Regions from separate parts of the Companilactobacillus heilongjiangensis genome, predicted to be linked through region 1. Evidence: predicted binding sites of a transcription regulator. Region 1 holds the regulator's gene; each other region holds the start of a gene.
The links. Region 1 encodes Rex, which represses fermentation and respiration genes when NADH is low (regulators of the CRP and FNR family bind a similar motif). Its sites were predicted from a motif close to TTGTGAANTANTTCACAA; they were not measured.

Region 1 (7,871 bases):
ATCAAGGTTAAATGTATATCCGGTTGGAATTACAAAGGAGACGATACCTTTTGATGATCCATAATCTTGCATTTTTTCCATCATCTTTGGCAAGGCTGCTTCAGAACTGGCGGTGGTAAAAGCAAGTGTAACTTCATTTTCAATAATTCTAAATAATTCATAAAATCTAACGTGGAATAAGTGACCGACAAGTGCCATGATAACGAATACGAAAAACGCCATTGTCGCATAAGCAATCAGTATGAATAATGCCAAGGGTTTTAACGAATTGAAACCCATTTCCCCAACGGTAACACCGATCAAAGCACAGACACCAATTGGAGCTAAACGCATAACCCAGTTAGTAACTTTAAACATTACGTTCGCAACTGCATTTAAAACATCGGTAATAATTTTACCTTGCTTACCGATTGAAGCTGTTCCAAGTCCAAAGAGAACTGAGAAGAAGATAATTGGCAACATATCACCTTTGCCCAAGGAAGCGAAGATGTTAGTTGGAATGATACTCATCAAAATTGACCAAATACCCGAATGTTTAGCCGTTTTGGCGGTCGCTGTATATTGGCTAATATCCGAACCTTTTAGACTATGAATATCAATATAGGTACCGGGGTGGGTAACATTAGCCACCACAATACCAATAATAATCGCTAAAGTAGTCATGATTTCAAAATAAATTAACGTCTTTAATCCAATTCGACCAAGTTTTTTAATATCACCCATATTGGCGATACCAACAGTCAAACAAGAAATAACAATTGGTAACACAATCATTTGAATCATCGAAATAAACATTGTCCCGATGTTCTGCATTACCTGTATAGCAACCTTATTCTGGTAAAATACCTGTCCTAAAACAATACCTAGGATCAAGCCAATAATAATTTGCCACCCTAGACTAACTCGAAAAAATCGTTGTCTTTGCAATTTTAAGTCCCCTTTTGAATTAACATATCTTTAATTATAGAAGATTTTTTAAGGAATGGGGAATTGATAGCGATTTCAAATTAAAATAAATTTCATTTTATTAGCTATGACGAACATTATTTGTATGTAGCGGTGATATTGTTCTATTTTTAATTGATTTTCGGATAAAAAAATACAGAATATACGGATTTATTTTTCCGTTATTCTGTATTTAGTGAATGATTTGTTGATTTTTTATTAGAATTGGTTAATTTTGATGCTGGTTATTTGATTGTATTATTAATAATATTACAATCGAAGAACAGCATTTTGTTTTGGATATTTTAGAGTGCATTAGCAATATATACCGGCAGCGGTATTTTAGACCTTTTTGCTGGGCATGCTGCGGCTCTAAAACGAGTTCCGCAGGCCAATTTCTTCCGCTTTGCCAACTTCCCAAATCATCCGCAAAGTACGCGGATAATTCGTGAAGTCATGCAAATGCTCGGAAATTCCCGGGCCTGCTCCACTCTCTCTAGGCTTCTCCTGATTCTGAAGCAATAATATCCAAATCTCCAGCTAGTGTCCAAGCATCTACTGTTGCGGGTACAATCAAGTGAACGCCTTTCTTCAAATCGTAATCCTTGCCATCAACGGTAATCTTACCTTCTCCACTAAGAATTGAGATCAATGTATATTTACCGATTTGGTGATGTAATTCAACTGGTTCTTTAATTTCCCAGTGATAAACTGAGAAGAATGGTGAAACTGGTGGTTGAACGAATGTTGTAAACTTATTCTTACCAACTTGTTTTGATTCAATGTTTAATTTTGGATCTTTATGAGGAACTGTAATTGTGTCTTCTGATTGTTTGATGTGAAGATCACGTTTCTTACCTGTAGACTTTTCAACACGGTCATAGTCATACAAACGATATGTTGTATCACTGCTTTGTTGTGTTTCGAGTGCCATGATACCTTTGTTCAAAGCATGAACGGTCCCACTTGGTACATAGTAGAAATCGCCTGTCTTAACTGGAACTTTTCTCAACAAGTGGTCCCAGTCGCCGGATTCGATCATTTGGTCGAGTTCAGCTTTATTCTTGGCATTGTGACCATAAATTAAGTATGAACCTGGCTCAGCATCGATGATGTACCAGCATTCTGTCTTGCCTAATTCGTGTTCGTGCTCGGCAGCGTATGCGTTGTCGGGGTGAACTTGGACTGAAAGACTTGCTTCGGCATCCAAAATCTTAGTTAGCAATGGGAAAACTTTTCCCTTGGGATTGCCAAATAATTCACTATGATTTTTCCAGAGGTCGTCAACATATTGTCCAGCAAACTCGCCGTTTTCAACTTCTGATCTACCATGTGGATGTCCTGAAATAGCCCAGCATTCACCGATAGAACCATCAGGAATGTTGTAACCAAACTTAGTTTCTAACTTTCTGCCACCCCAAATTTTTTCGTGGAAGACAGGTTTCAAAAATAATGGTTCACTCATAAAAAAATTCCCCCAAAAGTTTAGTTTGTTTCTTCTGTCAATGACTTGTCACGGTCTAGGAAGAAAATCAGTGTCTGCAATTCATTTGCCAAATCGACATAGTGAACACGGATACTGTTTGGTACGTTGATAATAACCGGTGTGAAGTTCAGAATCCCTCGAACTCCAGCATCTGCCAACAAGTCAGCAGTTGTTTGCGCAGCGTTTGAAGAAACTGTCAAAATACAAACATCGATCTGTTGTAAGTTAAGTTGTTCCTTTAATTCACTAATGTCATAAACGGGAACACCGCTCTTAACTGTACCGACAATTTCTTTATTTATATCAAAAGCTGCCGCAATTCGAACATTATTTGTTCGAGAAAAGTTATAATTTAGTAAGGCGTTACCTAAATTACCAACACCAACTAAGGCTACATTGGTCCGTTTATCTTGATTCAACAGCTTTTTAAAGAATGCTACTAAATCGTTTACATCGTAGCCGTATCCACGTTTCCCAAGTGCACCTAGATATGAGAAGTCACGTCTAATTGTAGCACTGTCAATCTTGACCCCTTCTGATAGTTCACCAGAGGAGATTTTTTTTGTGCCCTCGTCCTTGAGAAATTGGAAGTAACGATAATAAATTGGTAAACGCTTTATTGTTGCGTTTGGAACTGTTGTTTTTGTCATAATTTACCACCATATGTGTGTCATTTCACTAACATTCATAGTAAATAAAAATCACTAAAAACGCAATACGTTAAACCTATAAAGGCATAAATTATTAATTAATGATAAAATTGTGAATACATAAAGGAGTTATATTTTGATTTTATTACAAGCACAGAACATTACGAAAAATTTCGGTACGAAGAAACTTTTTTCCAATGTCAGTTTCGAGATACAAGACAACAGCCGCATTGGTTTGGTCGGTCGAAACGGGGTTGGAAAATCTACTTTACTGAAGATTATCTCTGACCAAGAGAGTTATAACAGTGGCAACATTGCCCTAAAAAAAGATACCAATATCGGTTATTTAGCCCAAGATTCTGGACTCGATAGCGACAATCAAATTTTTTTGGAAATGGAAAAAGTTTTTGATTATCTCAAAGCTCAAGAAAAAAAGATGCATGCTTTGGAAGAAAAACTAGCCAATCCAAATGTCGATGACTACGACGAAATTCTCAAGCAATACGATCAATTGCAAAATACCTTCCGTCAAGAGAATGGTTACGGCTATCAATCAGAAATCCGCAGTGTCCTCAAGGGATTTGGCTTTGACGAAGATGTTTGGGAACACAAGATTTCTACCCTTTCTGGTGGTGAGAGATCTCGGTTAGCCATGGCTAAAATGCTTTTGGAACATCACGACATCTTACTTTTGGATGAACCAACTAACCACTTGGATATCAATACTGTCGAGTGGTTGGAAAGTTACCTTAAAGGTTATCGTGGCGCCCTAGTTATCGTTTCCCATGACCAATACTTCCTTGATAAAGTGGCAACTGAAATTGTTGAAATCAATCAACATTCATCAACCCACTACTCTGGTAACTATACTTTCTACCTCGATGAAAAGAAGAAGAATCAAGCCGTTGCTTGGAAACATTACGAAGAACAACAGGCAGAAATCAAGAAAACTGAAGAGTATATCCAAAAGAATATCGTCCGTGCTTCCACAACTAAGATGGCTCAAAGTCGTCGTAAGAAGTTAGAACATATGGATGTTTTGGACCGTCCCGGCAGTGATCAAGGTTCCGTTCACTTCTCATTTGAAATCGACAAGGAAAGTGGTAATGACGTTCTTTTAGTTAAGGACGCAGCCATCGGTTATGACGACGAAATTATGTCCGAACCAATCAACCTTGACGTCAAAAAAGGTGAACGTGTCGGTATTATCGGGCCCAACGGTATCGGTAAATCAACCTTTCTCAAGTCAATCCTCGGCCGCATTCCGTTAATTAAAGGAACTAGTCAATTTGGTGCCAACGTTCAAGTCGGTTACTATGACCAGAATTTAAAGGGACTCGATCCAAAGAAAGACGTCCTGCACGAAATCTGGGACCGTTACCCACGCCTTGATGAACAAATCATCCGTAAGAAGTTGGGAGCCTTCCTCTTCAGTGGCGATGACGTTCTTAAGCCAGTTGCTGGATTATCCGGTGGTGAAAAAGCTCGTTTAACTTTGACAAAATTGTCGATGGAAAACAATAATTTCCTAGTAATGGATGAACCAACTAACCATTTGGATATCGACAGTAAGGAAGTCCTAGAAGATGCCTTGAAGAGCTTCCCTGGTACTGTCCTGTTCGTTTCTCATGACCGTTACCTATTGAATACACTTGCCAATAGAATCGTTGATATCGGCAGTGAGGGCAGTAAAATTTATCTTGGTGATTATGATTATTATCTTGAGAAAACTACCGTCCAACCAGTCGCTGAAGAAGAAGCTAAAACTTCTAACGTCAGTGAAAAGAAGATGGAATATCAACAATCTAAGGAACAACAAAAGCAAGAACGTAAGTTGCGCCGTCAAGTTGAAGAATTAGAAGATCAATTGGCCGAATTGGAAGACAAGAATACTGCCATTCAAAAAGAAATGACTAAGGAAGAAAACCTGACATCATATAGCAAACTGGCTGATATGCAAAAAGAATTGGATGAAAATAAAGCTAAGCAAGATAAAATCGAAGAACAATGGACTGAAAAGTCGATTGAACTGGAAGACTTTAAATAGTACCGCCTCCAGGTGACAGAGGAAAAGATAGTTCTGCTATGAGGACCGGTTCGAAGCCTTGCAAAATCAGCAAGTCTCCAAAGTCGCCCTGTGGTGTAAATGCTAAAGCATTAACGCCACCTCCATTGCAGACTATCTTTTACTCTGTCACCCTCCGGCTATGTATAAATTTGTTTTTGTACTCAAGTAATTAAAATAACAAATCTAGAGACTATATGATCCTCATTACTTTGTGGATTGTACGTTCTCTTTTTATATACAACCACATAATCAAAACTACCAACATCACCCTGATATTCATACGTAATTACGTCCAAAATATTTATACATAGTGAACAAATAATTTCATCACAACAAATACACTAGCCGGAGGTTGTCAGTAATGTAGTTCAGCAGTGCAGGTGGCGTTAGAAAGGTGATTTTCCTTTCTTACCCCACCGACGTATTTTGAAATTCGCGGTTCTTGCGAAGTTCAAAATCGAGGTTCGAGACCGCTCTGTGGCTCGGACCGGTCGCACAGCAGAACTACATTACTGACAACCGGAGGCGACAACTTGCCATAGTATATATTTTCTGATAATGTGAACGAAATAACTTTTACGAAGAGGACCTATGAAAACAAAACGAGATACTATTTATGTGCGTTTCTTCAAAGGCGTAATCATCGCTTTAGGATTCATTCTCCCCGGAGTTTCGGGCGGTGTTTTGGCGGCTATTCTTGGTATTTATGAACGATTACTGAGTTTCATGGCACACGTCAGACAAAATTTTAAGCGTGATTTCGTTTACTTTTTACCAATTGGTATTGGTGGAATTGTTGGTATCGGTGTCCTGTCACAACCTTTGGAATACTTGCTGGCTCACTACCAGATGATTGTTCTCTGGGGATTTGCAGGAACTATTATCGGTACTCTTCCCACTCTGATTCGAGAATCAACTTCACGAACCAAGCGGGACAAATACGACGTCATCTGGTTTTTCACGATGTTGATTGGTGGCGGACTTTTTCTATTCTTCATGAATGAAATTTTGGGAACTATTCCAGCTAACTCTTTCGGATTTTTCATTGCTGGAGTTTTAATTGCCCTGGGTGTCTTAGTTCCTGGACTCAGCCCATCAAATCTACTGATTATTTTGGGACTGTACGCACCGATGTTACAAGGCTTCAAATCGTTTGCCCCCTTGGTTTTCATTCCGATTGCTTTGGGTGGAATAGTTTCCATTCTGACTTTTTCAAAGGCTATGGAAAGTTTAATCAAGCACCATCATTCACGAGTTTATCATTTCATTTTGGGAATCGTTTTAGCCAGTACTATTCTGATTTTGATTCCTAATCCTTACTCAAGCGAGAGCATTTCTTATCAAAATGTCACTGGTTGGGACTGGATTCTAAGTATCGGTTTCTTCCTTCTTGGTTGTATCCTAGCCTTGTGGATGAGCCGATTAGAAGATAAATACAAATAAAAAAACGTTGAGATTAATTTCTCAGCGTTATTTTTTTAGATAATCATTTTTAATTTTATAAGATGTCGTTAGGTTGTCATCGTCAATCGTTTGAATCGAATCCGCATATTGATTTTCAAAAGTTCGGTTATCGCCGGCTTTCAATGTTTCCAATCCTAATAAATCTTGATAGTGGAAAACTTGTTTCATCGTGAACTTGTTGCCTGACAACAAACCTAAGATTGGAAAGTCGTTTGTCTGCTCAGCCACAAAATGCATCACATTATTGAAGGTCAATTTATCGTCACCTTTAGGATTAGCCACATATCCAGTCAACGCACTATTGGTAAATTTGAAATCAACTGGATCAGTTAAGCCACTTTCCCAGGCTAAATTCCAAACTTTGGTATCACTATCATATTTGACCCGATGCCATGACTCGTAATTCATTGATGAGAAGGTATCTTTCATTGATTCAAAAATAACCGCAACGTAATCATAAACACGGATTCCATTTTCAAAAGTTACATTGATGAACGGAATAAAGATATGATTTTCATCCACAAAAGTTTGAAAGTCGATCACTTTTTCTAGAATATAAGTTTTAGCATCGTTAAAGTTAGCGTCCCGTTTTTGAACGTAGTCAAAGGCAGGAATCTCGTAGACATGATTTTCATTATTTGATGTCTTCGTATAAATATTATCGGTTTGATCATCATACTTTAAAATTACGTATGAAATCTTTGTTCTGGTTTTCATGAATACACCTCCCATACTTTGTACCACAATTTGGTCGAATAATTAAGTGATTTTTTCAAAAAAACAGCAAAAAAAATACCGATACGAATATCAGTATTTGTGAAGTTAATTTTTAAAGGAATGGATAGGTGCAGGAATTCTACCGCCACGATGGATAAAGTCCGCGGGACTGTTGGTATTGACCGCCATTACTGGTGCTCGTCCAAAGAGTCCGCCAAACTCAACTTCATCGCCAACTTTTTTACCAGTAGCAGGAATAATTCTGACCGCAGTCGTCTTATTATTGATAACGCCAATTGCAGCTTCGTCCGCAATCATTCCACTGATAGTTTCAGCCGTTGTATCGCCAGGAATCGCAATCATATCAAGGCCAACAGAACAAACAGCTGTCATTGCCTCGAGTTTTTCAATATTCAAATTGCCAGCATTAACAGCACGAATCATTTCAGCATCTTCAGAAACTGGGATAAAGGCACCTGACAAGCCACCAACGTGTTCACAGGCCATGACACCACCCTTTTTAACTGCATCGTTCAACAAT
Region 2 (7,871 bases), 540 kb from region 1:
CGGGTTGCCTTTTTAGTTTGTAGTAATAGTCCACGATGTGATTAGGTGCAGCTGCTTGTTGCTTTATCATATTTCTGACAGTGAGGAATAGAATCTCTCTTGCTTTGGGATTTCCACGTTTATTTATGTGATCTTTTCTGAGATACTGACCAGATTGGTACCTAATAAGGTCAATCCCAACGTAAGCATTCAATTGATTAGAAGTATCAAATCTGGCGAAATCTCCGATTTCACCCAGTAACATGGCAGCTGTTAATTCACCAATGCCTGGCATTGAAGCAATAATTTCAAATTCGGGTAATGTTTTTCCGAGTTGAATCATTTGTTTTCTAAGTTTTCTTTTTTCAATAGTGAGGTCTTTTAATTTACGTGCATAATATTTAACTTCTTGCACTTGAACATTATCTACACGTACTGCTGGAGAGCTATTCTTAGCAAAGACTATTAACTTTTCAGCATACTCCAGTGCTTTATCACTGGAGATTTTTTTATCGGTCTTACTCATCAAAATATTCTTTAATTTTGTCCTAGAAATACCAGACACTAAATCAGGATGCGGAAAAAGACTAACCAAATTTAAAGATAGAATAGATGTCTTATTAGTAAACAGTTGTTCCATTTCTGGAAACGTCTGTTGTAACTCGTTATGTAATTCAACTTTATTGAATTTACGAGAGTCTTCGACTCTCTCGTAAAATCTACACCATTCTCTAAGATCTAGATATTTAGGATTTTGAAATGCCATCAACCGATAACTATTATCATAGGCGCTAAGAGCTATCTTATGCGCATCTTTATTATCGGTTTTAACACGACGCAAATTCTCTGTCTTGAGGTGTAATTCAAGAGGATTTAACAAAGCATAGGGTATCTTATTATCCCTGCAAAATCTTTCTATGGGGCGAGAGTATATACCCGTAGCCTCAAAATAAAAAGTTGGATTATTAGCACGTTTAACGGTTTCGCTTAGTTTGGCGAAACCTAGTTTATTATGTTCAAAATCAAATTCTTTCACGCAGTTACCATCGCTGTAATGCACACAATAACTGTGTCCTTTGGACACATCTAAAGCAATTATATCTGACATATTTTTCCTTTCTAAAGCTATCCGTATCAACATTTCGAATCTCATTTCCTAAACACGAACTCGAAGTCCCACAACCTAAAACCTGATTAAAGAAATGAAGATAACGGAGATCATTTTTTAATACGGACTCGAAGTCCCGAGGTTCATGCACGATCTTAGCTTTGTCTCCAGTGTACAAAAAAAGTTCTAAGAGAAGAAATTGATCTTCCCTCAGAACTAATCTTAGGTTGTTTTGAAGCCTTGACACAGTTCGTCAAGTCTCCAAACACGTCCGGTGGTATAAAGACGGGAGAAACTCCCGTCCTTATACCACTACCACGGCACACAAATATTTCCCAGCTCTTCCGACTAATTTATTGTTATTATTAAAAGTATTAAAAATGACTTTAAACTCAGTCCATTTTAGATATTAAAAGTTAAATGATGTGAATATTTTGTAATAAATAATTGTCTTTATCTAATGTTATTAAAAAGCAGATATGATAAATAAAGTTATAAAAATGGAGGTTTCAAATTTGAAGATAATTGCCGTGACACAACGAAGTTCCGAGTTAATCAAACAACTGATAGCAGTTTGGGAGAGTTCCGTCCGTTCGACTCATAAATTTTTGACTGAGGAAGACATACAGAACTTTAAGAAATCTCTACCAACCGTTCTAACTAAAATTACTCACCTAATTATCGCAATAGACGGTCAATCGCGACCAATTGCTTTCATGGGTATCAATGAACCAGAAATTGATATGCTCTTTGTTGATGATAAAAATCGTGGTCAAGGTATCGGCAAATCGTTAATACACTTTGGTATCACAAATTATCAAGCCAATCAAATCACAGTCAATGAACAGAATCCGCAAGCTAAAGGTTTCTATGAGCACATGGGATTTGCGGCATACCAGCGACTAGCAACTGATGATCAAGGTAAACCTTTTCCAATATTGAGAATGAAACTAAAAAAATAGAACAATCATTCTACTTAAATGTAGATGGTTGTTCTATTTTCATATAGTTGTCTTTAAATATTATCATTATCAGTTTTTTATTAGCGAATCAAATTATCAAATAAGTTTATCTAGCCGGAGGCTGGCAGTAATGTAGACAGCCACGAGAGTGGCGTTAGAACAGCGGTTTTCTGTTCTTACACCACTGACATATTTTGAGATTCGAGACCGCACTTTGGCTCGAATCGGTCGCATAGCAGGCTACATTACTGCCAGCCTCCGGCGGCATTTAAAAAATCACTTTGTATTTTTGATCAAGCGGCCGATATTCTCAGCAACTTGTTGAAGGTTCTTGTCTGTATTTTGAATGGCAGTCGATAGTTCTTCAACACCCGGAACACAAGTGAAGATGGCATCGATACCTAATGGATATAACTCAGAAATTTTTTCACCAATCGAACCAGCAACAGCAATCACAGTCGCATCAGGATTGACTGCTTTCGTAGCTTTTGCCACGCCAATTGGTGTTTTACCAAATTTAGTTTGGAAATCGATCTGGCCTTCGCCTGTTACAACGACGTCAGCATCTTTAACCTTATCCTTCAATTCGGTATAGTCGACTACAATGTCAACGCCAGAGCGCATTTCAGAGTTGGTAAAGGCCAATAAACCAGCTCCTAATCCACCCGCAGCACCGGCACCAGCGACTTGTTCAAGATCTTTATTCAAATCACGTTTTAAAACATGTGCGTAATGTGACAAGGCTCCATCGAGGAACTCAACCATTTCAGGACTGGCACCCTTTTGTGGTCCAAAGACATGACTTGCGCCATTAGGACCAGTCAAAGGATTTGTCACATCAGAGGCAATAATAACTTTAACATCAGCTAATTCGGGCATCATTTCAGAAACGTCAATATGGTCAAGTTTTTCTAACATTGCTCCACCATACTGCAATTCTTCACCCTTATCATCCAACAAGTGTGCGCCCAAAGCTTGAGCCATACCAGCTCCACCATCATTTGTAGCGGAACCACCAATACCAATAATGATTGTTTTGGCACCATTTTGAATAGCGGATTTAATCAACTCACCCGTTCCAAAAGTAGTCGTAATGTAAGGGTTTTGGGTAAACTGATTGATAAATTGAATCCCACTTGCTTCAGCCATTTCAATCACAGCAACTTTACCATCATTGATCATGCCATAGTGAGCTTCAGTCTTATTTCCTAGCGGATTAACAACCTCGGCAGTCATAATCTGCCCTTGTTTGGCATCAACTAGTGATTGGACCGTTCCTTCACCACCGTCAGCCATTGGTATATTAACGTATTCGGCATCAGGATAAACTCTTTCAAAACCTTTTCGTAATGATTGAGCAACTTCTTTAGCCGTCAAAGAATTCTTATATGAATCTGGAGCTAAAACAATTTTCATTTATAGTCCACCTCTAGAACAGATTTCCATACATCAATGTTGCAACAATTGTCATTGAAAGTCCAACTAGCATTTCCCAGAAAACGACGCTCATTCTCTCTTTGAAATGCATATTAACAGCTTTGGCAGTCACGTGGAAATAGTTACCATGTGGCAATTGATCGATTACAGTCGCTCCGGTATGAACCATCGCTGCTGCACCCGTACCAGAAATTCCGAATGACATGATTGACTTACTGAATGAATTAGAAGCCAGGATGACACCAGTTGAAGTTGAAGCTGTAGCTGCTGCCATCAAGATTCCGGCAATTGGGGCTAAGAATGTTCCCGAAATACCTGAAGTCTGAACGATTTCAACAACTTTTTGAGGCAAGTTAGATACTGAAACTAATCCAGCAATCGCACCCGCACCAATTAAGATTAAAACTACATCTGTCATACGAGCTAAACCTTTTTGCATATACTGCAAGAATTTTTTACTCTGACCCATGGCAATTGTTCCGATCAATCCGGCAATTGGCAAGATATACATTGCATCCAAGTTGAATGATGCCAAGGCTTTAACCCCTAAGATATCGCCAACTGGTGTAATAAGTAGTAGCACAACGGCAACTAAAGGTGTCACAATGGCCGCTTTTAAACTTGGTAAATCTTTTTGATCCTTTGTTTCAAACTTTTCAGTCTCCGGAACAAATTCACCACGGTTCTTAATCAAACTTGCTAAAACTACTGTCACGATTAAACCAACAACTGCGGGAACAAAATCAGCAATCATTACTTGTGACAAATCAACGTTAAAACCTTTAGCAGCCGCAATCGTATTTGGGTTTGGTGAAATAATATTTCCAGCCTTACCACCACCAGATAATGCGACCAATAGTGAAAGTTTACTATAATGCATCTTTTGACCGACTTCCAAAGCAATCGGAGCAACGATTAAAACAGCGACGGGAATAAAAATACCTACACCTGTCAAAACCATTGTCGAAAGAGCTAACGCTAAAATAGCTAGTCGATCACTGAAACGGTTAACAATGTTGGAAGCAATTACGTTAGCCGCTCCAGACTCCATCATTACCCCGGCCAAAACACCAGCGGCAATAACACGGATAATAGTTCCCATAACCCCAGAACTACCCTTAACAATTGTGTCCGTTGTCTGAGCTAATGAAAGTCCTCCAACTAAACAACCGACAATAGCACCAAAAATCAAAGCATAAACAGGATTAACTCGAAATAGAATCAAGCCAATCGCTAATAGCAACCCCAATAAAGCTGCCCACCAAGCAATAACCATACTTACAAATACACCCTTCCTCAATATATCTTGTAGCATTGTTAAATTTTTAACAATTAATTAACGAGTGTATAATACAGTGATAAACAATCAAAATCAATGTACAACTGCACAAATGTTGTTGTAATAATAGTTAAATAATAAAAATATTCCTTGATAAATCAGTGTTTTAAAATATAAAAATATTGTAAAATATTTATATGCACAAGTTTTTCGATAAACGTTTTCATGAAACTTTGAATAATAATGAACAAGGAAGACCACAAAATGAAATTAGACCCGCAGCTGGCACAATCAATTGTCGACAAAATGATGGGAAGCATTCCCTACAATATAAATATGATGAATGAGAAAGGCTATATTATCGCAAGTGGCGACAAAAACCGTATCAATACCCTGCATATTGGGGCGATTGATACGATTCAGAGTGGTAAAACTAAACCAATGGTTGAGTCATTCGGTAAATTTGGTCAGCCTGGTGTTAATATTCCGGTTGAATTTAACGGCGAAACAATTGGGGTTATCGGTATCACTGGTGACCCAAAGAAAGTGACTCCCCTTGCCTCACTATTGAAGATTTCAACTGAGCTGCTGATTTCACAAATTCACAACACTAAAGTGGAGGGCCAACGACAAGAAAGTTTAAATCACTTCCTATATCAGTGGTCCAACGCTGACAATTTGATAAATAATGAGGAATTAAAATTACGGGCACAAACATTAAAAATCGATCTAACGATTCCACGTTATGCCATTATTGTTGAAACGAAAAATCTCTCTCAATTACAACTCAATCCGACCGACTTCACTTTTAGCAAGACTCCAGAGCAACAGTTGATTATTACTAAGAACGAGTCTGATTTATTACGCTATTTGAAGTTTTGCCAAGAGAATCATCTCAAGATTGGTATCAGTGAACGTTCCACTGACTTAAAAGCTTCCATAAAACAAGCTCAAGATACTATCAAAGTAAGTAAAGAATTAGGTCTAACTGATACATATTATTTCAACCAAATCAGTTTTCTTAATCATGTACTAGAAAGTAATTTACATTCAAGACGTGCTTTAAGTATCTTCAAGAGTTTTCTAAAGACAAAGGCCGGCTTAGAACTGTTAGAAACATTGGATTGTTACTTTAAGCATAACGGTAACGTAACGGAGACTTCTAACGCATTGAAAGTCCATCGAAATACTACCAATTATCGTTTAAATAATATTTCTGAATATTTTGGCTTGAGCTTGCATGATCTACCTGATACATTGCAACTTTATGTTAATTATTTGTATTTTAAAAAGTATTTATATGAGCATGAACAGGAGTAATAGGGCTTTTCTGATTGATGGTCTATTTTTGATGATTATCAATTACAGATTTAAAATTGAATCCGTATTCACGTTATCTAATGCAACCGAAAATATGTTAGTTGGAAGAGCTGAGAGTATTCATCCGCAGCGAAAGTGGTGTAATGGCTTTAGCCATTACACCACCGGACGTGTTGGAGACTTTCCGTTTTTTGGAAAGGCTTCAACCGAGGTCCGAGACCGCACTGTGGCTCGGACCGTGCCGCGCAGCAGATGAATACTCTCAGCTCTGGAAACAGCTCCAAGTTATCGGCTAACAAATATACTAATATTGCGAGGTTTTTCCATGACTTTAATGAATCTTAGTTATCGTACTAATTATTTACATACTTACTTCAAAACAACTGTTGTAGTACCTGATACTAACGAAAGCAACTACACGGCTGTCTGGCTTTTACATGGCTACACTGGTGACGATTCCGCTTGGATCAGACACGTTAATGTTGAGAAATTAGCTCGAGACCACAATTGGGTCATCATTATGCCTGAAGGTCGCAACGCTTTTTACTCTGATTCTAATTTCATCCCTTACTACTCCTACTTTGTCGATGAATTCATCCCTAAAATGCAGAGCCTCTTACCCATCTCTAAAGAACGTGACCACAATTTTATCGTCGGTTCGAGTATGGGCGGTTATGGTGCTCTCAAAATTGCCTTCTTAAATGATGATAAATTCAGTAAAGTTGCTGCTCTGTCGCCTATTACTGATATTGAACATTTCCGTGACAATCCTAAAGGTCCGATGGCCAAAGAAACTTTCAATAGTATTTTTGATAGTCCAGATAAAATTGCCCACAATCAGCTAATTAATATTTATAATAGTCGTCAACCTAAACAACAAATTTTGACGCTGTGTGGTGATGCCGATTTTATGCATGAAGATAATATTATGTTCAAAAACTTCTTATCAATTCACGCCAAAGGTCATTACACATGGATGCCTGTATCAGGTGATCATTCTTGGAAAACTTGGGGCGACAATATCGAAAAAGTCTTTAATTGGCTAAATTAGAAAAAAATAGAGACTGTTATCCAAAACCGGATCACAGTCTCTATTTGATTTAATGCTCGAAAACTAAACAAGTTTTGTCACACTTTTTTTTACCAAACGAATAGTCCAACAAATGCTGCTGACAATAATGAAACTAGAATACCTGACAACAACATGTAACCAACATTTTTCGAAATAATATCGTTCTTTTCCTTATTAACAATACCTTTGAAACAACCAATAATCATACCTAACGTTGAGAAGTTAGCAAAGGATGTAATGAAGACTGTTAAAACAGCCTTAAAGTGCGGATCAAATTCCTTAATAATACCAGTAACTTTACCCATGACAACAAATTCATTGGTAACTAACTTAGTACCCATGTACTGAGCCATTTGGAACGAATCATGACTACTCAAGCCGAGCAACCAAGCAAATGGATACATGATGATACCTAAAATATGCTCCAAAGTTAACCATGGATTAACTAGTTGAAGAATTTTATCAATTAAGGCAGCTAACGCAACGAAAGCAATAACATTAGCAGCAATGATCAAAATTAAACGACCGGCGCCTAAAATTGAATCGCCTAAGAATGAGAAGAAAGGCTCTTTTTTGCCACCTTCACCTTGACCGCTCAATTTGGCAATCGTATCTTCTTCTGGTGTAACGGTAACGGGATTTAACAAACTCGTTACGATAATTGCATTGATAATATTAATCGGAATAGCAGTCAGGATAAATCGCCCTGGCATC
Region 3 (7,871 bases), 1.1 Mb from region 1:
AACTGGTTCGCCTAATTCATGAGCAATTCCGGTCTCAACGTCGGTTTGGTCAGCCTTATCAGCCCGGATGATTCGATGGGTTCCTTCAATACGTAGGCCTTCTTTTTCAAGATGGTTATAGATTGATTTTTCCAAAATATCTTCAGTTAAAGTGGTAATAGCTGTTGGCATAATGGTGTGTTCATAGGCAAAAATTTTACCATTAACGTAACGAACACGGCGGATTACATAGACTGGCTCGGTTGGTTGAATAATCAACTTATCAGCTTCATCTTTAGTAGGGATGCGTGCTGATAATTCCAAAACTTTACTGGTAACAGCTTTACCTTTATTTGTTTTCGTTGCACCAAGGGGTTTGTCGATTGGCGAAACACGTCCAAAGCGGTCATCACTGTGATTGTCGGCAACATAATCTTTGCGGACGTATGTTCCAGAGCCACGTTTGGAATACACCATACCTTCAACCATCAATAGCTGTAAAGCCTTGTGGACCGTGATTCTAGTGGTATTAAACTTTTTTGCAATTTGATTCTGATCGGGCATCAATTCACCTGGAGCATACCGGCCGGTTTGAATTTGATGTCTTAACGTATTTGCAACTTCTTTGTACTTGTATGCCATTAACAGACAGCCCCCTAACTTATATCATTAATAGTGTAGCATTAAAAATGTACGATTTTCGTTTTATTTAAAAGTATATACTTATTTGCAACCGGATATTTACATTAATAAGTTTTGTGGTATGCTGAAAACGTATTCATAAGAGAGGATGAGGTGGATCATGAATAAAAAATTGCCAGAGAATTTCTTTTGGGGAAACTCAACATCCAGTATGCAAACTGAGGGCGCTTGGAACGTGGATGGTAAAGGTAAATCGGTTTATGACATCAAAGAGGCAACTGCTAATACTTCCGATTGGCATGATGCGATTGATGAATATCATCGTTATGAAGAAGATTTCAATTTGATGGCCAATCAGGGAATGAACTTTTATCGTTTCCAAATTTCTTGGAGTCGTGTTGATCCGGATGGTGACGGCAATTTCAATGAAGCGGGGATTGAGTTTTATGACAAATTGATTGATGCCTTGTTGAAACGTAATATTACGCCGATGATTTGTTTGTACCACTTTGATATGCCACTGAATTTAGCTGAAAAATACAACGGCTTTCTATCTCGTCCAGTCGTCAGCGCCTTTGTCAGATACGGAACTGAAATGGTTAAACGCTTTGGCGACCGTGTAAAATATTGGATTACTTTCAATGAACAGAATTTGTATCATACGACTGAAGCATTCAAAATTTCAGGATATATGAAGGGCGACAAAACGGTTGATGAAATGTATCAAATCAGCCATCACGTTATGTTAGCGCACGCGGGTGTTGCCAATTATATTCATGAGAAAACTGACTGTTTAGTCGGTGGGATGTTGGCTTATACCGAAGTTTATCCAGCTTCACCTAATCCTAAAGATGTTTTATATGCACGTCAGATAAATGAATTTTTGAACCGCGACTTGTTGGATTCTTTCGTTTACGGACGTTATTCACATGAAGTTATGACATATGTTAAAAATCATAAGATTGAAATGGATTATCAGTTAAATGATGATGAAATTTTGATTCAAGTATCATCAGATTTTCTAGCGTTCAGTTATTATCGCAGTGAAACTATCAACTCTGCCAAGGTTCCAGATGGGACAGTGCCTAACCAATATTTGGATTATGGTGCGCAAGAAAATCCATTCTTGCAGACTTCAGAATTTGGTTGGCAGATTGATCCACTCGGATTCAGGGATGTTTTGACCAAAGTCTACAATGAATATTGCTTGCCAATGTTTCCAATTGAAAATGGTTTGGGAGTGCGTGAAGTTTACGATGGTAAAGAAATTCAAGACGACTATCGCATTAATTACATGCGTGACCATATTCAAGCGATGAAAGATGCTGTTTTGGAAGATGGCGTGGAAGTCTTGGGCTACTTGGGGTGGGGATTGATTGACATTCCTAGTTCAAGCGGCAATATGGATAAGCGTTACGGAACAGTCTATGTTAACCGGACTAATCATGATTTGAAAGATATGCAACGGGTACCTAAGAAAAGCTATTGGTGGCTGCAACGTGTCATCAAAACAAACGGTGCCAATTTAAACAATTTAGAAACTGTGGAAGCTCACTAAAAATGGGCTTCTTTTTTTGTTTTTGAAATATGCCGCCTCCGGTTGCCAGAAATGTAGATACCCGCTTGTGGGACCGGTGCGAGCCAAGGTCTCGCGCCTCGCTTTTGAGCCGAAGACCGCGTCTCAAAAGACGTCCGTGGTGTAATGGCTAAAGCCATAACGCCACTTTCACAGCGGTACTACATTTCTGGCAACCAGAGGCTAGTTTTTTTTGATAAATTCCATGTTTTAATCACATGTTAGTAAATTGATGTCAGAAGTTATTTTTGATATTTAGTTTAATTGTAAGTTATATATGTTTGAACTATAGAATCTGTTTTGGACTATTATGATTCTATTTATTATCAAATAATATATAACGGCTTTTTGGTCATTAATACGGAATAGTTAAGATTAGAATTTTCCATCAATAAATTAGGCGGAGGAGCGGTTGAATGCTCGCTTATCCCAAGTTGTAAAAGATGTAATTATTTTCATGAAAATTTAGTGTAGTAGTTTTCGGATACACGTGTCTAACCCCAGTAAACAGGCAAAAATAAATGTGATAAGAATCACAAAAATGTGTTGTTTTAGCTAAATGTAAGCGTTAACATGAAAATGGAATGAATTTGGAGGTGGATGTTTTGATGACTGTCGAAGATTTAAATGCAATGCCACGGTTTCAGAATCCGGTAACGATTCACGATATTAAAAAGGCTGCTCACTTGATTCATCAGGTTGGTCGGGTGACGCCGTTGATTCAGTCGATGTTCTTGAGTCGGGATGTGACTGGTGGGGAGGTCTATTTGAAACTTGAGAATATGCAGCTGACTGGTTCTTTTAAGTTTCGCGGTGCCTTTAATAAAATTAACCATTTGAGTGAATCAGAAAAAGAACGCGGTGTTATCACTGCTTCGGCAGGAAATCATGCTCAAGGTGTTGCTTTGACGTCTAAATTGTTGGGCATCAAGTCAATTGTTGTTATGCCGCATGGAGCTCCATTGGCTAAGCAACAAGCTACGGCTGGCTATGGTGCGCAAGTAGTTTTGCATGGCGATACGTTTGATGAAGCACACCAATTTATGGAAGAAGAGGCCGCTGACAAAGGTTATACGATTGTTGATCCATACGATGATGTGGATGTGATTGCTGGACAGGGTTCGATTGGTTTGGAAATTTTGAATCAATTGGAAGATGTCGACACGGTTATTGTGCCAGTTGGCGGTGGCGGTCTGATTTCGGGAATTGCGACGGCTATCAAGACTATTAATCCACAGATTCACTTGATTGGTGTGCAGTCGGAAAATGTTCACGGAATGACAGCCTCATATCGGGCTAATGAGATTACGACATTTGGCGTTGATAAAACTTTGGCTGATGGAACTGCGGTGGCAACGCCGGGACAAATAACTTTTCCAATTACTAAGCATTTAGTGGATGAGATGGTTTTGGTCAGTGAAGAAGAAATTGCTACAGCGATGAAAGACTTGTTGCAACGGGCAAAAGTTGTGGCTGAAGGAGCTGGCGCTTTGCCAACCGCTGCTTTGGAAGCACACAAAATTGATCCTTGTTGGTTGGAAAATAAGCGGGTGGTAGCTTTAGTTTCCGGTGGTAATGTCGACCTCGAACGTGTTGCTACGAATATTGATCATTTTGTCGGATAGGGTTGTCCTTGAAATAGGGGAACGAGTATCATAAACGATATAAAGGCGCATGGTACTGGTTGGTAATTTATTGCAAATATTGCATTGCTTAAATAATTTGAATGTTAATACATTTGTATACTTTTACATTCAATTAATAGTAATCAATTAGTCGGAAGAGCTGGGAAATATTTGTGTGCCGTGGTAGTGGTATAAGTACGGGAAATTCTCCCGTACTTATACCACCGGGCGTGTTTGGAGACTTGACGAACTGTGTCAAGTCTTCAAACCGAGGTCCGAGACCGCTCTTTGGCTCGGGCCGTTCCGCACAGCTTGAGAATATTTCCCAGCTCTGTAGACGGCATATTTAACTGGCACCACACGTATATAAAGAAATTTTTAATTGGGGGATAAAAATGACAGAACTCGATCGTTTTGAAGCATCAGCTTGTACATCAATTATGGTAGGTAAGAAAGCTTCTATGGATGGAGCAACTTACATTTCCAGAAATGAAGACCGTATGTTGGCAATTGAACCTAAGCGTATCATCGTTCAACCAGCTGTTTCTGGACGTCATGAGACATATGTTTCACCATACAACAATATGACAGCACCTTATCCAGAAAGTGGTTACCGTTATACCGCTACTCCAAGCACGAACCAAAAGACTGCTGGTCCTAACGAAGAAGACGGTTTTAATGAGAAAAATGTTGGTATGAGTGCAACTGAGAGTGTTTATGCTAATGAAAAAGTTTTGGCTTTCGATCCATACGTTAAAGATGGTTTGGCTGAAGATTCACTAGCAACTTTAGTATTGCCATACATCAATTCAGCTCGTGATGGTGTTAAATATCTTGGTGATTTAGTTGCCAAATATGGTTCCGCTGAAGGTAATGGTTTGCAATTCAACGATAAAGATGAAGTTTGGTATATGGAAGTTGTTACCGGACATCAATGGGTTGCTGTAAGAATTCCTGACGACAGTTATGCCGTTGCTGCTAACCAAGTAGCCATCCAAGATATCGACTTTAACGACCCAGAAAACTACATGTGGGCTGACGGAATTCAAGATTTCGTTTCTGACAATGACTTAAATCCAGACTTTGACCGTTGGGATTTCCGCCACATCTTCGGAACAGATACTGAACAAGACCACCATTACAACACACCACGTGTCTGGTTTGCACAACGTTATTTGAACCCATCAATCCAACAAGAACCAGAATCACCAGAACTTCCTTTCATCAGAAAAGCCGAAAAGAAGATTGCTGTTGAAGACATCCAATATATTTTGAAATCACATTATAATGAAACAAAATACGATCCAATGGGCAGCGGCAGTGACCATGACAAGAGAACATATCGTGCCATTTCACTTTCCAGAACAGCCAATTCTCACATTCTACAAATGAGAGATTCAGACAAAAATGGAGCAGCCGGCGTTGAATGGACAGGTTTTGGAATTCCAAGTTTCTGCCCACACGTACCATTCTTCACTAATGCCAATGACATTGACGAATCATACAGTTATACACCAGATAAATTAGATTTGAAGAGTGCATACTGGATGTATGAAGCCTTAGCAATGGTAGTAGAATCACATTATGCAGAATTCGTGGAACCAAACTTAGATTATCAAAAAGAGTTATCATCATGGGCCAGAAGAAAGATTGCGGCAGTTGATAAAAAAGCAGTCACAATGAGCGGTTCAGAATTAACAGATTATCTAACAGAACAAAATAAAGAAATAGTTAAACATTATAACGACGCAACAAAAGCCCACTTAGCAGATTTAGTAACAAAAGGGACAGAGTTGTCGAAGTTAACATTTAAGATGGATCCAAATTTGTAGAGAGTGGAGCAGGCCCGGGAATCCCCGAGCATTTGCATGACTTCACGAATTATCCGCGCACCTTGCGGATGATTTGGGAAGTTAGGCAAAGCGGAAGGGATTGGCCTGCGGAACTCGTTTTAGAGCCACTGCCTACACAGCAAAGGTCTAAAATACAACAGCCGATATAAATATCTTTTATAAGTAATCCATCAATAAAAAAAACGACAAATATCCCCAAAATCCCCAATAACCAAAATGGAGACAAAAGATATTTGTCGTTCTTTATATCTGAATAAAGCTGAATAACTGAATTAAAAATTGTAAACTAAAACTGAATATATTATTTAATAATCAGTAGTCGAGTACCTATCCGGAAACGGCATACTTCACGAAACTTCCACCCTAATAAATACAGAGGTAATAACCATGAAAGATATACGTTTTAAAAGTGTTTTTGACATTATTGGACCCGTAATGGTTGGACCCAGCAGTTCTCATACCGCCGGAGCAGCCAGAATTGGGAAAGTAGTCCACGATATTTTCGGTGAAAAGCCAGATAAGATTACGATTGATTTGTATGAATCATTTGCCAAAACTTATCGTGGTCACGGAACAGACGTCGCCATTGTTGGTGGTTTGTTAGGCATGGAACCTGATGATGAACATCTAGCTGATTCCTTGAAAATAGCTTACGAACAAGGCATTAAAGTGGCTTTCGTTCCCAAGAGTGACAAAGTTGACCATCCAAATACCGCCAAAATCAATCTAGTTAAAGGTGACCACGAGTTGTCTGTAACTGGTATTTCAATTGGTGGTGGGAATATTCAAATTTCTGAAATCAATGGATTCAAGATGTCTTTGAGCCTTGGTACACCAACTTATATCACCGTTCACCAAGATGTCGCCGGAATGATTGCCAAAGTTACTGATGTCTTTTCAAATTTCAAAATCAATATTGGTACCATGACCGTTACTCGTGCTTCCAAAGGTGAGAAAGCCATCATGATTATTGAAGTGGACGAACGCCGTGACAAGCCAGAGATTCTGGAAAAATTACGAGCTTTGCCAAATGTCGATAATGCAACGTATTTTGAATAATAGGGGATTACAAGATGTTTTATACAATTAAAGAATTAGTTGAAAAAAGTGCCGATTACGATTCAGTTGCTGACTTGATGATCCAAACTGAGATGGAAAATACTGATCGTAGCAAGGAATTTATCCGTTCGCAGATGGAACGTAATTTGGAAGTTATGGAAAAATCTATCAAGCAAGGTATCGCTGGAGTTAAATCAGTTACTGGTTTGACTGGTGGGGATGCTAAGTTGATGGATGCTTATATTAAAAAAGGCGATTTCTTGAGTGGAGAACCAATTTTGGAAGCTGTTCGTAACGCCGTAGCGGTCAATGAAGTTAATGCCAAAATGGGTTTGATTTGTGCCACACCAACTGCCGGTAGTGCTGGAGTTTTAGCCGGAGTACTAGTTGCCACAAGAGATAGACTACATTTAACACGTGATCAACAAGTTGACTTTCTCTTCACAGCTGGGGCTTTTGGACTAGTAATTGCGAATAATTCATCAATTGCCGGTGCCGAAGGTGGTTGCCAAGCAGAGGTCGGTTCGGCCGCCGCAATGGCATCTGCAGCTTTGGTATGTGCTAAAGGTGGAACAGCTCAACAAGCGGCTGAAGCAATTTCTATCACTTTGCAAAATATGATGGGACTAGTCTGTGATCCAGTGGCTGGTTTAGTTGAAGTGCCATGTGTTAAACGTAATGCATTGGGCTCTTCACAAGCAATGATTTCAGCCGACATGGCTCTAGCCGGAATTAAGAGTGTCATTCCAGTTGACGAAGTGGTTGAAGCAATGCACAAAGTTGGTCAACAAATGCCATCAATCTTTAAAGAAACAGCCGAAGGTGGCTTAGCAACAACACCGACTGCTTTGAGACTGAAAAAAGAAATTTTTGGAGATTAGATAGTTCCGCCGGAGATTGCGAAAAATTTAAGTCTGCTATGGGACCGGCTCGAGCCAAAGTGCGGTCTCGACCCTCGATTTTGAGCCGAAAATCGTGTCTCAAAACTCGTCCTGTGGAGTAAGGACTAAAGTCCTAACACCACTACCACAGCCGACTTAATTTTTCACAACCTCCAGCTAGTGTATTTGTTTCTTCGAAGTGGTTTTGAATTATTAATAAATAAGTAATTAAAATGGCAATGCTAATTCAATATTA
Region 4 (7,871 bases), 170 kb from region 1:
CAAGATCAGAACAAATCTTGAAAAATAATTAGAATTTTAATAAAGACAAGGTAAATTATTTTACTTTGTCTTTTTTTGTACAGTAAAATTGAGATGAGGCCGCAGGCGGGTGCTGGGATGGCAGTCAGCTGTGGGACCGGCTCGAGCCGAAGTACGGTCTCGACCCTCGATTTTGAACTTCGCAAGGTTCGCGAATTTCAAAATACGTCCTGTGTTGTAAGGTCGGAAAATCGCCGGCCTAACATCACTACCACTGCGGACTTCATCCCAGCACCCGCCTGCTAGTGTATTTTTGGATACTGATATTGTGAGTGCTTTAAATAGGTTATTTAAAGTTGAAGTATTTCATATTTAGAATATCAGTTGAATTAATTAAATAAGTTAAATATAAATGTTGCTATAATAGTACTAGTTGCAGTTTACTAAGGATGTATATTAAATTAGTGGATAACTTTTAGAAATAATATAGCTGTTATCCACAAGAGACAAATTAGTCGGAAGAGATGAGTTTATTCACCAGCTGTGGTTGTGGCGTTATGGCTTCAGCCATTACACCACCGGGCGTGTTTGGAGACTTACCGAACTTTGGTAAGGCTTCAAACCGAGGTTCGAGACCGCACTGTGGCTCGGGCCGGTCCGCATAGCAGGTGAATAAACTCATCTCTGGAGACGGCAAACCAAAAAATGGGTATACTTTATGTATTAACTTTTATGAATCTTATAAAATGGAGAAAAACATATGATCAAAGGTTTGGGTATCGATATTGCAGAAATCGACCGTGTGCGTAAAATTTATGGTCGTCATCCAAGATTCTTGGAAAAGATTTTGAATGCTGATGAAATTGAAGTTTTTAATTCTATGAATACTGAAAAATCGAAAATGGCTTATTTAACGGCTAGATTTTCAGTTAAAGAGGCTTTCACAAAAGCTATGGGAACTGGCTTGCGTGGCATTGGCTTTCATGATTTGAGTGTTCTGAATCATGAGTCGGGTCAGCCATACATTAATACTGATATTTTTAAAGGCAATATTCACGTTTCAATCTCGGATACAGATGAACTAGTAATAACTGAAGTTATTCTAGAGGAGGAAGATTAAATGTTACCATCAATCCATCGTCCAGCCTATGTTGAAGTAGACTTGAAGAAATTACACCAAAATCTCCAAAATGAACTGGCAGCTGTTCCAGAAGGCACTAAAGTCTTTGCGGTTGTTAAAGCCAACGCTTATGGTCACGGTTTAGTTCGTGTTGCCAAGGCAGAAATTGAATTCGGAGCAAGTGGTTTATGTGTTGCTACTTTGGATGAAGCTTTAGAAATTCGTAATAACGGCGTAGACGCACCGATTCTTGTTTTAGGTATAGTTCCTGTCGAATACGCTAAAGTCGCTGCACGTGCCAATATTTCACTAACTGTGGGTAGTTTGGACTGGTTGAAGATTGCTGTTGAGTTAAGAACAACCAATTTGAAGGTTCACCTAGGAATTGATAGTGGTATGGGTCGAATTGGTTTTCAAGAAAAAGCCGACTTGATCGAAGCTTGCAACTATTTGAATGATCATAAACAAGCATTTATTCCTGAAGGATTGTTCACACATTTTGCAACGGCTGATAATCCTGATGAAAAATACTTTGAAAAACAAGTTAAGACTTTCAAAGAAATGTCGAGTGATTTACCAACTAAATTTACTTACGTTCACTGTGCTAATTCGGCCACTGCACTTTGGCACCAAGATTTGGCAATCAATATGGTCAGATATGGTATCGCTTTGTATGGCTTGAATCCATCACAGACTGATATTCCCGAATTGCCTTACACATTAGAGCCAGCGTTGAGCTTGTACTCTGAATTAGTTTTCGTTAAGAAAGTTAAGGCTGGAGATAGTATCGGTTACGGTGCTACATATACAAGTGACAAGGACGAGTGGATTGGAACCGTTCCGATTGGCTATGCTGATGGTTGGTTGAGAAGAATGCAAGGCTCAGATGTTTTGATCAATGGGCAACGTTGTCAAAATGTTGGACGTATTTGTATGGATCAATTTATGGTTCGTTTGCCAGGAGAATTGCCTGTGGGAACTAAGGTCACAATTTTGGGTAAGGATGGCGATGAAGAAATTACCGCTACCGATGCTGCCCAATATTCAGGCACAATCAATTATGAAATCCTTTGTGCATTGAGCGAACGTTTACCAAGAGTTTATAAAAACTAGGTTGATTGATATGCCGTTTCCAGAGCTGAGAGTATTCATCTGCTGCGCGGCACGGTTCGAGCCAAAAGGCGGTCTCGAACCTCGGTTGAAGCCTTTCCAAAAACCGGAAAGTCTCCAACACGTCCGGTGGTGTAATTGCTAAAGCAATAACGCCACTTTCGCTGCGGATAAATACTCTCAGCTCTTCCAACTGATTTATTTTTTGAATGGATAAAATTTGAATTAACCTTTCTAGATATTTAAATAATTAGTAATCTATATTAAATAAAACAAAAGAGAGTCTGTGATCAATTGAGATGCAGACTCTCTTTTTGACGTCTCTGAAACGCTAAGGACTAGGATATTGTTTGAGAAGAAAACGGATACATGATATGCTATAACATATTACTTTGATAAAACATTCACAAAGCAAGGAGGACTTTTTATGAGAGTTGGTATACCAAAGGAACTAAAAAATCAGGAAGAACGTGTTGGTTCAACACCAGATGGCGTGGCTATTTTAGTTAATGCTGGACATCAGGTTGTCGTTGAAACGGATGCGGGGATAGGTTCAGGCTATACTAACCAGCAATATTTAGATGCCGGTGCCAAGATTAGTGATGTCGATGATGTTTGGAATTCAGAGATGATCATCAAAGTTAAGGAACCAATTGCTTCAGAATATAAATATTTTAAAGACGGCCAAATAATTTATACATATTTACATTTAGCTGCCAACGAAACTTTAACCAAAGCACTTTTGAAGAGTAATACAACTGGAATTGCTTATGAGACTATGGTTGGACCTAATGGAGGCTTGCCATTGCTATATCCAATGAGTCAAATTGCCGGTCGAATGGCTGTTCAAGTTGGAGCTCACTTCTTAGAAGAACCACATCAAGGTAAAGGTTTGTTATTGAGTGGTGTACCCGGAGTTAGAAAAGGTAAAGTTACAATTATCGGTGGTGGTACCGTTGGTGTAAATGCTGCCAAAATAGCCATTGGTATGGGTGCTGAAGTAACCTTGTTAGATATTAATGCCCAAAGACTAGCTGAGATTGAAGATATCTTTGACGGTAAGATTCAAACTCTGATGTCTAATTCTCAAAATATTGCTAAAACTGTCAAAGAGTCCGATTTAGTAGTCGGTGCCGTGTTGATTCCTGGTGCCGCGACGCCAAAATTAGTTACAGAAGAAATGATTGCCTCGATGGAACCTGGTTCAGTTGTGGTTGATATTCCAATTGACCAAGGTGGATTATTTGAGACAAGTGTAAAAGCAACGACCCACGACAACCCAACATATATCGTTCATGACGTCGTTCACTACACAGTGGCAAATATACCTGGGGCTGTACCAAAAACAGCAACAGAAGCATTATCCGGTGCAACAATGCCATATGCGGCCATGATTGCTGGAGGATTAGATATAGCCATTAATAATAAAACGATTAAAACAGGTATCAACACATATCAAGGTCATCTGACAGAAAAGGCTGTGGCGGACAGCTTGAAGATGCCATATACGAATATAGATGACGTTGTTAAAGCAGTAGAAATTTAGCAATCCAGATAGTTGTCAGTTGATTATTCAAGGTAGTATTCTTTGTGTGAGAATTAATGCACGAAGAAAGAAGTGTTTGTCATGATGAAAAAACAGTGGCAATTATTTATGAAAAAAGTTGAGTATAAAAAATATCAAGATAGACCAGATTCGAATCGACCTTATGTAAATGATCTTCAAAAGAAGCTGATGGAAAAGTATCAATTAGAGTATTTCCGTCAATATCCGTTTGAAGATGAGTTTAATCGTCGGTCTGGGGTTAGCTTTAAGAGGTAGGCCGTCTCCAGGGATGAAAATATTGCACCTGCTATGCGGAACGATTCGAGCCAAAGTGCGGTCTCGAATCTCGGTTTGAAGCCTTACCATAAATCGGTAAGTCTCCAAACTCGTCCGGTGGTGTAATGGCTAAAGCCATAACGCCACACCCATAGCGGGTGAATATTCTCATCCCTTCCGACTAATTGAATGTATTTGTGATTGCATGTGTATTTATTAGTTCTGAGTTATTAAATCAAATTTACTCAAGATATGTAAGCTGATAAATTATTTACGGTGATAGAGTTCAGCAGTGCAGGTGGTGTTAGGTCGTAAGACCAAGGCTCGCACCGGTCGCACAGCGAACTCTATCACCGTAACCCGGAGGCGGAAGTGGCATACTTAAAGACATTAAAAAAACCAATACCGGCTGCGTCGGTATTGGTTTTTTAGGTTTTGTTTTAGAACTGGTTTTGTTTTTAGAAACATTTAGAACGAACTACAATGTATTCTTGTCGAGAATCTTTCCTGACTTCAAATCATCAATTTCAGAAACGATGAAACTCTTCTTTTCCAAACGTTTGATGATTTCTTTTAATGTATCAATATCTGTTCCTGATGGCAATGTGAACAATGTTCTACGGACAACTTCATTTGATTTAGCGTCCAAGGTCATACATGCGGCAACTGAAACATACTTTGCGAAAATCTTTGACATTTTTTCTAGATCTCCACGGTCGCCGGAAGAACTAACAGTTAGTACGTAGCTACTAATGTCGAGGTTCCAAGCGTCTGACAACATGCTCAAGAGTCTTGAGTGAGTCAAGATACCGTAGAAAAGATTTGCTTCATCAAGAACAGCGATATATGGCAAATCCTTGATGTTGAAAAATACTTTGAAGAAAGGTGAGTCAACGCTGATCGTCTTTGTCGCATTCTTCATCAAAGTTGTTACTGGTAAACTCATGTCGCCACCACGTGATTTGTGACGGTAGATGTGCATCTTATAGATGTTACCCCTAAATATTTGTCCGCTCTCGTCAAGAATTGGTACACAACGATAGCCAGAATCTTCGAGGACCTTTAATGCTTCCTCGAGTGTTACAGTTTCTTTAACTGTAGTAAGCTTGTCCTTTTTCAGTACAAGTGATTTCACTAACATATATATTCACATCCAATCAAGTATAATTGAATTAATAATACAGTAATTCCGAACAAAAAAAAAGCTGAAACAAATTATTCATTTGTTTCGGCTTTTTTGAAGCGTGATATTTTGGATTATTGACGACCCTTGATACCTGTAGCTTCGAAACCATCTTTAAGAATTTTTTCAAGTTCTGCAGCTGATTTCTTCATTTGTGCTGATTCTTCATCATTCAATGGTACTTCGATGATTTGTTTTAGACCTTTACGGTTGATAATAGCAGGTGAACCGATATAAATGTCTGAAACGCCATATTGACCAGTCATCATATTTGATAATGGAAGAACAGTGTTTTCGTCGTTTAGCAAAGCCTTGCAGATTCTTGCAAGAGCAGTACCAATACCGTAGAATGTAGCACCCTTAGTATTGATAATGTCGTAAGCAGCGTTAACAACCTTCTTGTAGATTGCGTCAAGAGTATCTTTAGTAACTTCTGGGTGTTGTTCCATCCATTCAGCCATTGTTACTCCACCGATTGACAAGTGTGACCATGCAGCAAATTCTGAGTCACCATGTTCACCCATGATGTATCCGTTAACTGCACGAGGGTCGATGTCTAATTCTTCACCAACGAATTTTTGTAGTCTAGCTGAGTCAAGTGATGTACCTGAACCAATTACACGTTCCTTAGGGAAGCCTGAAAGTTTCCATGTAGCGTATGTCAAGATATCAACTGGGTTAGCAGCAACCAAGAAAATACCATTGAATCCTGATTCAACGATTGGGTCAACGATTGTCTTCAAGATGTTCAAGTTCTTGTTAACAAGGTCAAGTCTTGTTTCACCTGGTTTTTGTGGAGCACCAGCAGTGATAACAACGATATCAGCATCTTTAGCATCTGAATATTCACCAGCGTGAATGTTCTTAGGGAATGAGAATGGAAGTGCATCAGCAAGGTCCATTGCGTCACCCTTAATCTTGTCTTTTGCGATATCACAGATAACTAGTTCTTGTGCAATACCTTGAAGTGTCATTGCGTAGGCGAAAGTTGAACCTACAGCACCGTCACCAACTAGAAGTACTTTTTGGTGATTCTTTTCATTTGTTGGAGTTGTCATTATAAAATATCATCCCTTCGAAAATAATATGTTCCGTGGTTCATTATACAAATAATTAAGGGTAATTAACAAGTTGATTGTGAAAAAAGTGAAAAATTAGTGAAATTATGGTTGGGTGCCGCCTCCGGTTGAGATGGATGGAACCTGCTGTGTGGACCGGCTCGAGCCAAAGTGCGGTCTCGACCCTCGATTTTGAACCTTGCACAGTTCGCAAGTTTCAAAATACGTCCTGTGCTGTAAGACCGGAAAATCGCCGGCCTAACACCACTTTCACTGCGGGTTCCATCCATCTCAACCGGAGGCTAATGTATTTAAGTGGGCGATGTATAAATTTTATTTTGGGTTTTGAAGGATTGGAAATTAGACAGTATGTAAAGGTCTGTGGTGGTTGTTATTATGATTTATTTAATGTAATTTCTTAATGAAAATATCGGTGAAATATTTATGATTGATTTTTAAAAGTTTGAAGATGAAGATTTAATATAGCTGTTAACTTTTTTCCTTATTAAAAGGAATATTTCAATATAAACTCCAAGCTCATATGAAACTAACATGATATAATATAGGTTCGAAATGAGGTATTAAATATGAAACTAATTGTTGGCCTAGGAAATCCAGGTAAAAAATACGATCGTACAAAGCATAATATGGGCTTTATGACCATCGATAAATTGATGGATGAATACGGCCAAACACAAATGAAAAAAGACTTTGAGGCTGAATACTGTAAATTCAAAGTTGATGGCGAGACTGTTTTTCTTGTTAAACCTTTAACTTTTATGAACGAATCAGGACGTGCTGTTAATTTCTTGATGGGTTATTATCAGATTCAACCTGATGAATTGATGGTTATTCACGATGATTTAGACATGCCAATCGGTAAAGTTAGACTACGGACAAAGGGTTCTGCTGGTGGTCACAATGGTATTAAGAGTATAATCTCTGCTGTAGGTACGAAAGACTTCAGCCGTATCAAAATTGGTATACAACATCCAGCTAAACAATCGGTTGTTAATTGGGTTTTGACACCATTTTCTAAAGATGAGGAACCTGTTGCTTTGGCCGGTATTGATCAAGCAGCTACAATGGTTAAAGATTGGGTCAGTGGCACATCTATTGATCAATTAATGAATAAGTATAATTAATGAGTGGTGTAGGTTAAATATTCCGTCGGAAGAGCTGGGAAATATTCTCAAGCTGTGCGGAACGGTCCGAGCCGAAGTGCGGTCTCGAACCTCGGTTTTGAAGCCTTGACATAGTTCGTCAAGGCTCCAAACTCGTCCGGTGATATAAGTACGGGAGATTTCTCCCGTACTTATATCACTTCCACGGCACACAAATATTTCCCAGCTCTTCCGACTAGTTAATCGGTAGTGGTTGAATGTAAAAGGATTCAATTGTATTTATGTTCAAGTTATCTAGACGATGAAATATTTATAACGGATTATCAATAAACACAGATCATTAATTAAATACTAAAATTTGAAAGATGACGTTGACGTTACGATTCTAATATATCTATTTAGGCAATAGACAGTCATCGTTTAATTATAAAAAAATAAATAAGTTGGAAGAGCTGAGAGTATTCATATGCAGCGA

Region 2: the regulator Rex is predicted to act here: its motif matches at 4,801-4,818, upstream of JP39_RS05150 (GntP family permease).
Region 3: the regulator Rex is predicted to act here: its motif matches at 2,719-2,736, upstream of tdcB (bifunctional threonine ammonia-lyase/L-serine ammonia-lyase TdcB).
Region 4: the regulator Rex is predicted to act here: its motif matches at 2,602-2,619, upstream of ald (alanine dehydrogenase).

The regions. Positions count from the first base shown of each region.
Region 1 is NZ_CP012559.1:573,712-581,582, reverse strand. Features, by position in the region: gene JP39_RS02585 (cation:dicarboxylate symporter family transporter) at 1-927, opposite strand, end outside; gene manA (mannose-6-phosphate isomerase, class I) at 1,442-2,410, opposite strand; gene JP39_RS02575 (redox-sensing transcriptional repressor Rex) at 2,431-3,081, opposite strand; gene JP39_RS02570 (ABC-F family ATP-binding cassette domain-containing protein) at 3,218-5,128, shown strand; gene JP39_RS02565 (DUF368 domain-containing protein) at 5,741-6,592, shown strand; gene JP39_RS02560 (hypothetical protein) at 6,620-7,330, opposite strand; gene JP39_RS02555 (PFL family protein) at 7,436-7,871, opposite strand, start outside.
Region 2 is NZ_CP012559.1:1,117,760-1,125,630, reverse strand. Features, by position in the region: gene JP39_RS05165 (IS110 family RNA-guided transposase) at 1-1,087, opposite strand, end outside; gene JP39_RS05160 (GNAT family N-acetyltransferase) at 1,603-2,049, shown strand; gene JP39_RS05155 (glycerate kinase family protein) at 2,326-3,465, opposite strand; gene JP39_RS05150 (GntP family permease) at 3,479-4,762, opposite strand; gene JP39_RS05145 (CdaR family transcriptional regulator) at 5,030-6,085, shown strand; gene JP39_RS05140 (alpha/beta hydrolase) at 6,411-7,136, shown strand; gene JP39_RS05135 (NupC/NupG family nucleoside CNT transporter) at 7,226-7,871, opposite strand, start outside.
Region 3 is NZ_CP012559.1:2,274,127-2,281,997, reverse strand. Features, by position in the region: gene JP39_RS10195 (GntR family transcriptional regulator) at 1-621, opposite strand, end outside; gene JP39_RS10190 (glycoside hydrolase family 1 protein) at 782-2,179, shown strand; gene tdcB (bifunctional threonine ammonia-lyase/L-serine ammonia-lyase TdcB) at 2,830-3,822, shown strand; gene JP39_RS10180 (C69 family dipeptidase) at 4,218-5,654, shown strand; gene sdaAB (L-serine ammonia-lyase, iron-sulfur-dependent subunit beta) at 6,063-6,734, shown strand; gene sdaAA (L-serine ammonia-lyase, iron-sulfur-dependent, subunit alpha) at 6,749-7,615, shown strand.
Region 4 is NZ_CP012559.1:399,594-407,464, forward strand. Features, by position in the region: gene cshA (degradosome RNA helicase CshA) at 1-28, shown strand, start outside; gene acpS (holo-ACP synthase) at 740-1,099, shown strand; gene alr (alanine racemase) at 1,100-2,212, shown strand; gene ald (alanine dehydrogenase) at 2,637-3,755, shown strand; gene JP39_RS01720 (hypothetical protein) at 3,837-4,031, shown strand; gene cbpA (cyclic di-AMP binding protein CbpA) at 4,510-5,172, opposite strand; gene JP39_RS01730 (L-lactate dehydrogenase) at 5,289-6,272, opposite strand; gene pth (aminoacyl-tRNA hydrolase) at 6,860-7,417, shown strand.